3 regions of the Lactococcus sp. EKM203L genome follow, and region 3 is predicted to be linked to each of the others. Evidence: riboswitches for the same ligand, from Rfam matches in the RefSeq annotation. Region 3 holds a riboswitch; each other region holds the start of a gene.
What was found. Region 3 has a riboswitch for magnesium ahead of HFD15_RS14205 (hypothetical protein). Riboswitches for the same ligand answer to the same signal wherever they lie in the genome.
Positions count from the first base shown of each region.

Region 1: another riboswitch for magnesium. It lies ahead of HFD15_RS06830 (FtsW/RodA/SpoVE family cell cycle protein); the one in region 3 lies ahead of HFD15_RS14205 (hypothetical protein).
Region 2: another riboswitch for magnesium. It lies ahead of mgtA (magnesium-translocating P-type ATPase); the one in region 3 lies ahead of HFD15_RS14205 (hypothetical protein).

Region 1 covers NZ_JAALEQ010000003.1:210,817-214,002, forward strand. Annotated here, with positions in the region: gene HFD15_RS06825 (LCP family protein) at 1-47, opposite strand, end outside; gene HFD15_RS06830 (FtsW/RodA/SpoVE family cell cycle protein) at 78-1,277, opposite strand; M-box (ykoK) riboswitch at 1,650-1,811, opposite strand; gene HFD15_RS06840 (hypothetical protein) at 2,563-2,730, opposite strand; gene HFD15_RS06845 (VOC family protein) at 3,122-3,186, opposite strand, start outside.
Region 2 covers NZ_JAALEQ010000005.1:31,456-34,641, reverse strand. Annotated here, with positions in the region: gene dltC (D-alanine--poly(phosphoribitol) ligase subunit DltC) at 1-154, shown strand, start outside; gene dltD (D-alanyl-lipoteichoic acid biosynthesis protein DltD) at 144-1,430, shown strand; M-box (ykoK) riboswitch at 1,494-1,654, shown strand; gene mgtA (magnesium-translocating P-type ATPase) at 1,913-3,186, shown strand, end outside.
Region 3 covers NZ_JAALEQ010000001.1:275,832-279,017, reverse strand. Annotated here, with positions in the region: gene HFD15_RS01515 (ABC transporter permease subunit) at 1-1,154, opposite strand, end outside; gene HFD15_RS14205 (hypothetical protein) at 1,173-1,523, opposite strand; M-box (ykoK) riboswitch at 1,580-1,749, opposite strand; gene arcC (carbamate kinase) at 1,869-2,822, opposite strand; gene aguA (agmatine deiminase) at 2,847-3,186, opposite strand, start outside.

The sequences.
Region 1 (3,186 bases), on a different contig from region 3:
TTAGACCTTTTTATTTTTTTCTTTTGTCTAATTTCTTTTCTTTTCATATCAAGAATACTTCTTTCTTTTATTAAAAATTATAACTTACTTAAACTCTTTAATTTTTCGTCAGCCGAGCTATTCAAAACCAGTCCTACTGCCAAAGTTGAAATTAAAAATGATGATCCACCTTGTGATAAAAAGGGAAAGGTGACACCTGTCTCTGGAACCAAACCAATTGCTCCACCTAAATTGACAAAAACTTGTATCAACAAAAAAGATGAACAACCAATTGAAATCATTGAATTAAATGGATCTTTTGCCCGCATCCCCACCAAAAGCATTCGGGTAATCATGAAAAAAATGACAGCTAGGATTATAATTCCACCAATGATTCCCAATTCTTCTACTATTACTGAAAATATAAAATCTGTATGAGCTTCAGGCAAAAATCCTTGTTTTTCAATCGAATTCCCCAGTCCTCTTCCAAACCAGCCACCATCTACAATCGCATAATATGAATTAGCAAGTTGATGACCCGAAGAAGCCAAGTCAGTAAAAGGATTAACAAATGCTTTAAATCGAGCATTAATATAAGATCCTGGAATCAAATCGCCTCCACTGATAAAAAGAAAGAGCAAAAAACTAAGACTAATCGTAAGCAACATCTTCCCATAACCTGAAAACCATCGCCAAGAAATTCCACTTGCACCAATCATTATCAAGGCTAAGAGTCCAATAATTGCTGTATTTCCTAAATTAGGCATACTGAGTTCCACTATCATTAGTAAGATAATCGGAAATCGCCATCCCCCTACAACTTTTTTTATGAGAGTGTTACCCTTAAAAATTGCTTGAATATCATTTTTCTCAATCTCTTCTTGTCTGTTAGAAAAGATAGAAGCAAGAAACCAAACTGTAAAAAGTTTTGCAAATTCAACCGGCTGAATAGTTCCAATCCCTGGTAAGGGAATCCATCCATGCGCTCCATTCGCTGATGTATTAGGCCCCACCCTTGAATAAATCATCAGCAAGATAATAATTAGAAAAATTATTTTTAAAATCTTTTCATTTTTTATAATTCTTAATTTTACTCGATAAATAATAATTAAAGCCACAAAACTTATAATTATAAAGACTCCTTGAGAAATTGCCAATCGATAAGGAGATAGTCCTCGGTTAATTTGATAGGGGACAGTTGCTGAAAACACCATGAGTAAGCCAACAGCTGAAAGAATCAAATAAGGAATCAAAATAGATAAATCTAAAAAACTATTTTTTGTAATTTTTTTATCCATAAATGAATCCCCCTTCGTTAATTTTCCAAATGAACGACAAGAGTATTTCTAGTTGCAAATCAATGAATAACTTTTTATTTCTTATTTTTTATTGTTGTATGAATTAATATTTTTGTCATCGGCTTGTACCTCAATTTCTGATTTATAGTAGATTTTGATTGTACAGCTCCAACTCAGAGAACTAGGTTAGATTGAAGTGATAAAAATGCTTGTCCACTTTTATGCTATCTTTCTTCCTATAGCTCCCAGGGTCTGAGCCACTGTTATTCTGTGCTTCCATTTTCACCACCTCCTTTTTTATAAAAAAAATGCCTACGCCGGTTGAACGTAGACAAGGTATGATTTCAAAAAGATACACTATCAAGTGAACTAAAGTACCCAGTATCGTTCAAGCTTTAGCTCCGCAGGGCGATGTTGTTGCACTATTTCACGCCTTCTTTTTTCGACGTGAACTGTTGGCCCTCTCATCGTGTCTCCACGACTCTGCGGCAGCAACCCGTATCCCTGTGGTAGCCTCACCTACCGATGGTTAGAAAATCTCTAACCAAAATTGCTTAAATTAAATTTTCAAAATATTTCCTAAGCAAAAAAATTATAACACGACCTATACTTTTAGTCAAATAACAAATTCATTACCTAAATTAAATGTTTTTTTATTAGTTTAAACCTCTTGTTATGACTAAGTTTTTAGAAATTAGAACTAAGACAAAAATATTATTTTTTAAAATAAAATACCAAAGATTAAAATATACAGACAAAAAGCTTATAATTGAATAATGAATTTCGTTAATAAATAAAAAAACTTCCTAGTCAATGCTGACTAAGGAGCTTTTTATTATATTTATCGAATTCCTAAAGCAATACGGGCATAACGACTCATTTTATCAACTGTCCATGCTGGATGGTTTTTGAAAGTTATTTTTTATTTGTTGTTATACCAATGATTATAGGCTAGTAAACTTTAAAAGTCAAGCAATATGTGGTATGGACTGTCTACTGAATGTACTATAAATCAGATTATAAAACACTCTTACTTTTTACCTAAAATTGGTTTAAGTTTTTCATGTAAAACACCTTCAATCATTGCAATATAACCAGCTCTAGGAAATTCTTTTTGATTATCTATCAAATTAAACCTGTGTCATGTAATAAGTAATATCCGACTTCGTCTTTCTACTTTCACCATTTATTTTAAAACAAAATCAGATTTATAACTCGCTCAAAAATAAAGTAAAATTCTTGTATTTATATTATTAATATTTGCACGCGCCTTCCAATTTTATTCCTATAATTTTGGTGTATTTCTGCTAGTAACCATAAAACTAATAGATAAAATTATAAATAATATACCTAATAAGAAAATAGTGTGTTGACTTTGTCCAAATATCAAAAATATAAGACCTGCAATAAAAAAACAAATACTTGCTATTTGATATAACTGTTTATCTTTCATAAATCATCTCCTTCAAATGTCAGACTATAATGTAATATATTATAACAAAATTCACTAAAAGCCAAACGTGCAAACCCTAATTATCTCGTATTATTCAAAAATAAATTTTGTTTAGATTGTCTTATTATTTAGTTTTTATTTTAATAGATTTAATTATGACTTAATAGCACTTTTGAAGTAGGAATATTTTATGAAATCTTTATTGATATAGGATCAATCATTGTATTTTGTTATGTCATTGATATGCTTAGCCTCTTCTTGTTCAGCATGGCTATTGAGGCACTATATAGTTAGTGCTACTTTTTCATAGTTAAGTTTTGGATTCACCACTGTTGTATAAGAGAGATAAAATAAGAAGTTCAATAAATAATTTTTTTTAATGATAAATATACTATATTTTTTTAAATAGAATAAGTTTCGATCCAACATGATCTTCTATAGAGATTGAGTTTTCAT
Region 2 (3,186 bases), on a different contig from region 3:
AGGAATTCTTGATTCAATGAGAGCCATCATGCTCATTGTTGAATTAGAAGGCGCTTTTGATATCAGTCTTCCACCATCAGAAATGGACCGTGAAGATTGGAATACAGCAAATAAAATAGCAGCACGCGTTCAGGAAAAAAAGGATGAAAATTAAAATTTTTAGAGCCATTGGCCCATTAATTGCAGCTTTAGCCCTTGTTGGCTTACTGATATTTCTCCCAATAAATGTTGGTATGAAATACTCAAAAGACCAACTTATTAAATTTGCTCAATCACCACTAAATACTCCAAGCTTTACAGGCTATTCAATTAAAAAACAAGCCTATTCAGACCCCGAGTTTTTACCAGTTCTTGGTTCATCAGAAATGGAACATGTGGATTCTTTTCACCCAAGTGCCTATTTCAAAAAATACAATTCTGGTTTTACGCCATTCTTAGTAGGACAACCAGGAACAACTACTTTAACCCACTTTTTCTACATGAACTCTGTGGCAAATGAGTTAAAAAATCGTAAAATTGTTTTTGTCATTAGTCCACAATGGTTTTCAAAACAAGGAATTGTTGAAAGTGAATTGAAAAACTTTGTATCCAAAGGTGAGATTTACGGTTGGTTAAAAGAAGCAGATCCTAAAGAAAATACCACCACCCAACTTGCAAAACATTTATTAAGATTTAGATCGCTTAAATCTGAAGAGACGATTTATAATTCTCTAGAACGTCTAGCAGATAAAAAACCACTGACCACTCTACAAAAAATGACTGTGGCGACCAATCTTCAATTTTGGCGAAAAGAAGATTTACTCTTCTCAAGTGTTTCACAATTCACAGCACAACCTCTTGGACTTACACCAAAAATTAATAAGTTTGCTAAAGAATTACCCAATGATCCAACCTCTGAAAACTTAGAAAAATTGGCAGTTGATCAAGGAAAAGATAGTTCAAATAACAATCCTTTCCAAATCAATAATAAAGTTTGGGATAAGAAAATAAAATCCAAATACAAACATCTTGAAAATTTTAAAAAGCATGTTACCTATTTAGAAAGCCCAGAGTATCAGGATTTCCAACAGCTCTTAAATGTGTTTGCCAAAAATAATAATGATGTTTTATTTGTTATTCAACCAGTAAATGGCTCATGGTCATCTTACACTGGAGTATCAAAAGCAACACTCGAAAATTTCAGCTCTAAAATTAAAACACAATTGCGCAGTCAAGGCTTTTATCAAATTGCTGACTTAACAGATATGTATAACACGCCTTATGCCTCTGGTGACACTGTCCACTTTGGTACTAAAGGTTGGTTGGCTACAGACAAAGCAATTGAAAAATTCATGAAGACACCAAGTAAGGTCAAATATCATATTGATAATTCGTTATTTTTATCAAAAGATTGGGCAATGAATGGTGCAACAGAGTCTATCATAAATTAAATAATAAAAAAAGATTGACAAAAATAGAAAGAACAGTTATAATTGTTTTGGTTATGCCATAAGCATAGCCGTCGGTAGGTGAGGCTACCGCAGGGATACGGGTTGCTGCCGCAGAGTCGTGGAGACACGATGAGAGGGCCAACAGTTCACGTCGAAAAACAAGGCGTGAAATAGTGCAACAACATCGCCCTGCGGAGCTAAAGCTTGAACGATAGCTTGTAACTGATTCGCTCTATAATAGTGATATCTTTTTTGGAATTATTCCCTTGCCTACGTTCAAGTTTTGTAGGCAAGGTTTTTTGTATTTAAAAAAGGAGGTGAAAAACGGAAATGGAATCCCAGACCATTAATAGTCCCGAGCCTGATAGGCCGCAGATAATTAACGTGATAAGAGCAGCTTTCCGTTTTTATCACCTTCTTTAAAGTGCCTAACGTTTGGGACTGTACACGCAAAAATATTATAGAATATGAGGTACAGACCAATGAAAAAAATTAGAAAAACACTCGAAAACACAAAAAGAGCTACAACATTTGTAGATAACAATGAAATAAATGTAAGATTAGAATTTGCAAAAACTTCTACAAAAGAGGAGCTATTTCAAAAATTTAAAACATCAAATAAAGGATTAAGTGAAGAACAAGTAGAAATCTCTCGTGAACAATATGGAGATAATACGATTACGCGTGGTAAAAAAACTTCACTTATTAAACGGCTTTATCAAGCGTTCATCAATCCTTTTACCATTATATTGTTTGTCTTAGCATTAGTTTCAGCTTTTACGGATATTATCTTAGCAGCTCCTGGTGAGAAAAATCCCCAAGGACTCATTATCATTACTACAATGGTTTTAATCTCAGGAATTCTGCGTTTCGTTCAAGAGACTAGAAGTGGAAATGCTGCTGAGAATCTCTTAAAAATGATTACGACGACGACAAACGTTCATAGATTAGAATCAGGAAGTCAAGAGATTCCTATTGAAGAAGTTCTCGTAGGCGATATTATCCATCTATCAGCTGGAGACATGGTTCCAGCAGACCTTAGGATTATTCAAGCAAAAGACTTATTTATCAGCCAAGCCTCTTTAACTGGTGAAAGCGAACCAGTAGAAAAACTAGATTTAGCTACTGATGAAAAAGATGATTCAATCACAGAGTCAGTAAACCTAGCCTTCATGGGTTCAAATGTCATTTCTGGTAGTGCTTATGGAGTTGTAATTGCAACTGGAGATGCGACCATTTTTGGTGAAATGGCAAAAAGTGTAACCGAAGACTCAACTAAAACAACTTTTGAAAAAGGCGTTAACTCAGTTTCATGGGTCCTTATTCGCTTTATGTTAGTTATGGTTCCATTTGTCTTATTGATCAATGGTTTCACTAAAGGTGATTGGATGGAAGCTGCACTATTTGCTTTAGCAGTTGCTGTTGGTTTAACACCAGAAATGTTACCAATGATTGTGACAACTTGCCTAGCAAAAGGTGCAGTCACAATGTCAAAAGAAAAAACAATCATCAAGAACCTAAATTCTATTCAAAATCTAGGTTCAATGAATATTCTCTGCACTGATAAAACTGGAACATTAACACAAGATAAAGTAGTATTAATGCGTCATTTAGATATTCATGGGCAAGAAAATATTCGAGTATTAAGACATGGATTTTTGAATAGTTACTACCAAACTGGTTTAAAGAATTTAATGGATTTGGCAATTATCGAAGGAGCCGAAGCCAAGCAAGATAAAAATCCTGAACTGGGTGG
Region 3 (3,186 bases):
GTTATCAAGTACGGAAACATTGATGGAATGAGATAGCGAGTCCACCACTTGAACTTGGATAATGGAAAAATTTTTGTGACTTCTTTTATATCATCTGGTATTGCTAAATACCCAGCAATAACATTGAAAAAGTAATACCATTGACAACCAACCATGATTAGCGGCAAAATCCACCACTCAAGTTGCTTATACCCTAAACTAATAAAAATTACTATGAATGGAGTATATACGTTTGAAGGAATCGATCCAACAACTTGTCCAATTGGTTGGATAAAGCTTAAACGTCTTTTGTTACTTGCAACCCAAACCCCAAGAGGTGTAAAAATCGCTGCTGCTATAAGCATTGCTAATACTACCCTCAATGTAGTTAAAAGCATTAAGTGAGGGATTATTGAAAAATCTTCATGAGGTAAGAATCTATAAAGTTTAATAGCAGAGATAACAACCGCATACCCTAAAAGGATATACCAAATGATTGAAATATATTTCTTAACTTTTCCTAGATATTTAAAGATAAGATTTATCCTAAGAATATACCAAACTCTAGGTAACTTAAAAATCCAGAAATCTTTTATTTTTTGAATCCATTTCATTAATATTTTTCCAAAATTAGATGCTTTTACTAAATTGTATACAATTGATTTTGGAGGATTACCTTGAGTTGTTCCTTCATCATAACGATAATAATAAGTAGCTTTAACCAAAGGTTGAAAAACTAAGAAATTTAGTATGACGACATTAATAATTAAAGCAATAACAGCGAAACCACAAGCTTTAAAGTCTGCACGATCTAATGCAACTTGAATATAAGAGCCAATTCCTGGCAAAATTAAAGTTTCAGACTTAGGGATTGCGACGGTAACCTGTTCACTTGCAACAATGGCAAACCATGCTGCTGACTGAGATATGACAAGATTCCATAGTAGGCCTGGAATTGAATATACAAATTCAAGACGCCAAAATTTTTCCCAAGCACTATATCGAAATTGTGATGTTACTTCTTTCAAATCTTTGGGAACTACTTCCATTATTTGGTAAAGTGACAACATGATGTTCCATGCCTGTCCAGTAAATACTGCAAAAATGGCAAGTGCTTCAGCTCCCATTACATTACCTGGATATAATCCAAGTAAAAATGCAGTAGTGAATGTCATGAAACCTAATAAAGGAACTCATTCTAAGAAATTGACCATCGGCAAAATAATTCTTCTTGCAGTTTTAAACTTAATTGCCAATACACCACAAATAACAGAGAATAAAATTGACCACATCATTCCTACAATCATGCGAAACATTGTTCGCATTGAAAAATACGCAAGGTTTCCAATAGATAAAAAATCGTGCATTTTCTTGACATCATCCACTGAACTTTGAGACGGTAACGATGAAAGGGGTTGGTTAATAGTTATTTGTGTCACAATAAGAATAAATGCAAACAAACAAATAATACCAATTAAAATAAAATCACCCATAATAGATTTTACTTTTGGTTGTTTTGTATCAAGATATTTTCTTCTTGACATAAAAAGCCTCCTTTTCATATAAAGGGAGGCTCTCAAAATCAATAGATTATTAGTCTATTTAATCACGACATTTGAGTTTTGGCTTTCTGAGACGTAAGAAATGATATTTCTAGTTATCTTGGAAAAGCCTTGATTCGACTAGTCCTGCTTTACCCATTATTGTCTCTCGACAGTTTTGAGCGATAACCTATGTTCTTCAGAGTAACCTCACCTAATATGATTAGTTTTTATTTACTACAAAAAAAGTATAGCACTATCTATACTTTTTGTAAAATTGAAATGGGTAACCTACTTAAATTCTTTTTATTTCGAATTTTAAATAAATTATTTTGAAAAATACTTTTTTTAAACTAAATCGGGGACAATCCGTGTTCCTGCCCCACTTTTAACAAAGTTTTCCACATTTTCAAGTGAAGTAATCGTGGCTTGCTTACCAGTATTTTCGACAAAAGCGACAGCTGCTGCCACTTTTGGTTTCATAGAACCTGCCGCAAAATAACCTTCCTCTAGATATTGACGCATTTCGCTAACTGGTACAACTCCTAGAGCTTTTTGATTAGGTTTCCCAAAATTTAAAAAGACATCACCGACAGAGGTAAAAATAACTAGTTCATCAGCATCAACAAGTTCTGCTAATTTTGCTGCCGAAAAATCTTTATCAATTACCGCTTCGACTCCTTGATACCCCTTATTTTTTTCAATAACTGGAATTCCTCCGCCACCAGATACTGTAACCAAAGCTGATGATTCTAACAATGGTTTAATTGCGTTAGCCTCAACAATTTTGAGAGGTAAAGGTGAAGGAACTACTCTTCGGTAACCTCGTCCAGAATCCTCAATCAATTTCCAATCAGGATATTGAGTCTGAATATTTTTAGCCTCTTCTTGGCTATAAAAAGGTCCAATAGGTTTTGTCGGATTTTTAAAAGCCTCATCATTAGCATCAACTACTGTTCTTGTGACTACAGAAACAAATGGAACATCAGACATTCCATTATTAGCAAGAGCTTCTGTAAAAGCTTGTGCCATCCAATAACCGATTTGCCCTTGAGTCATAGCAACAGCTGTATCAAGTGGCATTGCCGGATTTTTAACTGAATTACTTTCAAGTTGTTGCAAAAGTAAATTACCAACTTGGGGGCCATTTCCATGAGTGACGACCATTTCAACATCATTGTCTTTTATTAAAGGCATTAATTGTTCGGCAGTCTTATTAAGTGCCATAGATTGTGCTTGCGCTGTAGGGTCGCTAGTTAAAATAGCATTCCCCCCTAGAGCAACTACAATACGTTTTGCCATTTTCTGTTAAATCCTCTCTACTCCTTATTTGGCTTTAGGTTGTTGTTGAGTAATACAATGGATATTTCCTCCACCATAAACTACTTCAACAGTGTTCACGCCAACTATTTCGCGGTCTGGAAACATCTCTTGAACTTGTTTTAATGCTAGAGCATCATTTTCATCACCGTATTGTGGTACGATAACTCCTTTGTTTGTAATCAAGAAATTCATATATGAAGCAATACAAATATCTCCGTCTTCACGTGGCATTGTTCCTTCAACTGTATCAATTCTAAATTGTTTTTTAATCGTTACATTTTTAGCTGGACAAGTCAATTTATGAACTTTGAGTTGACGTCCTTTAGCATCTGTCATTTGGCTC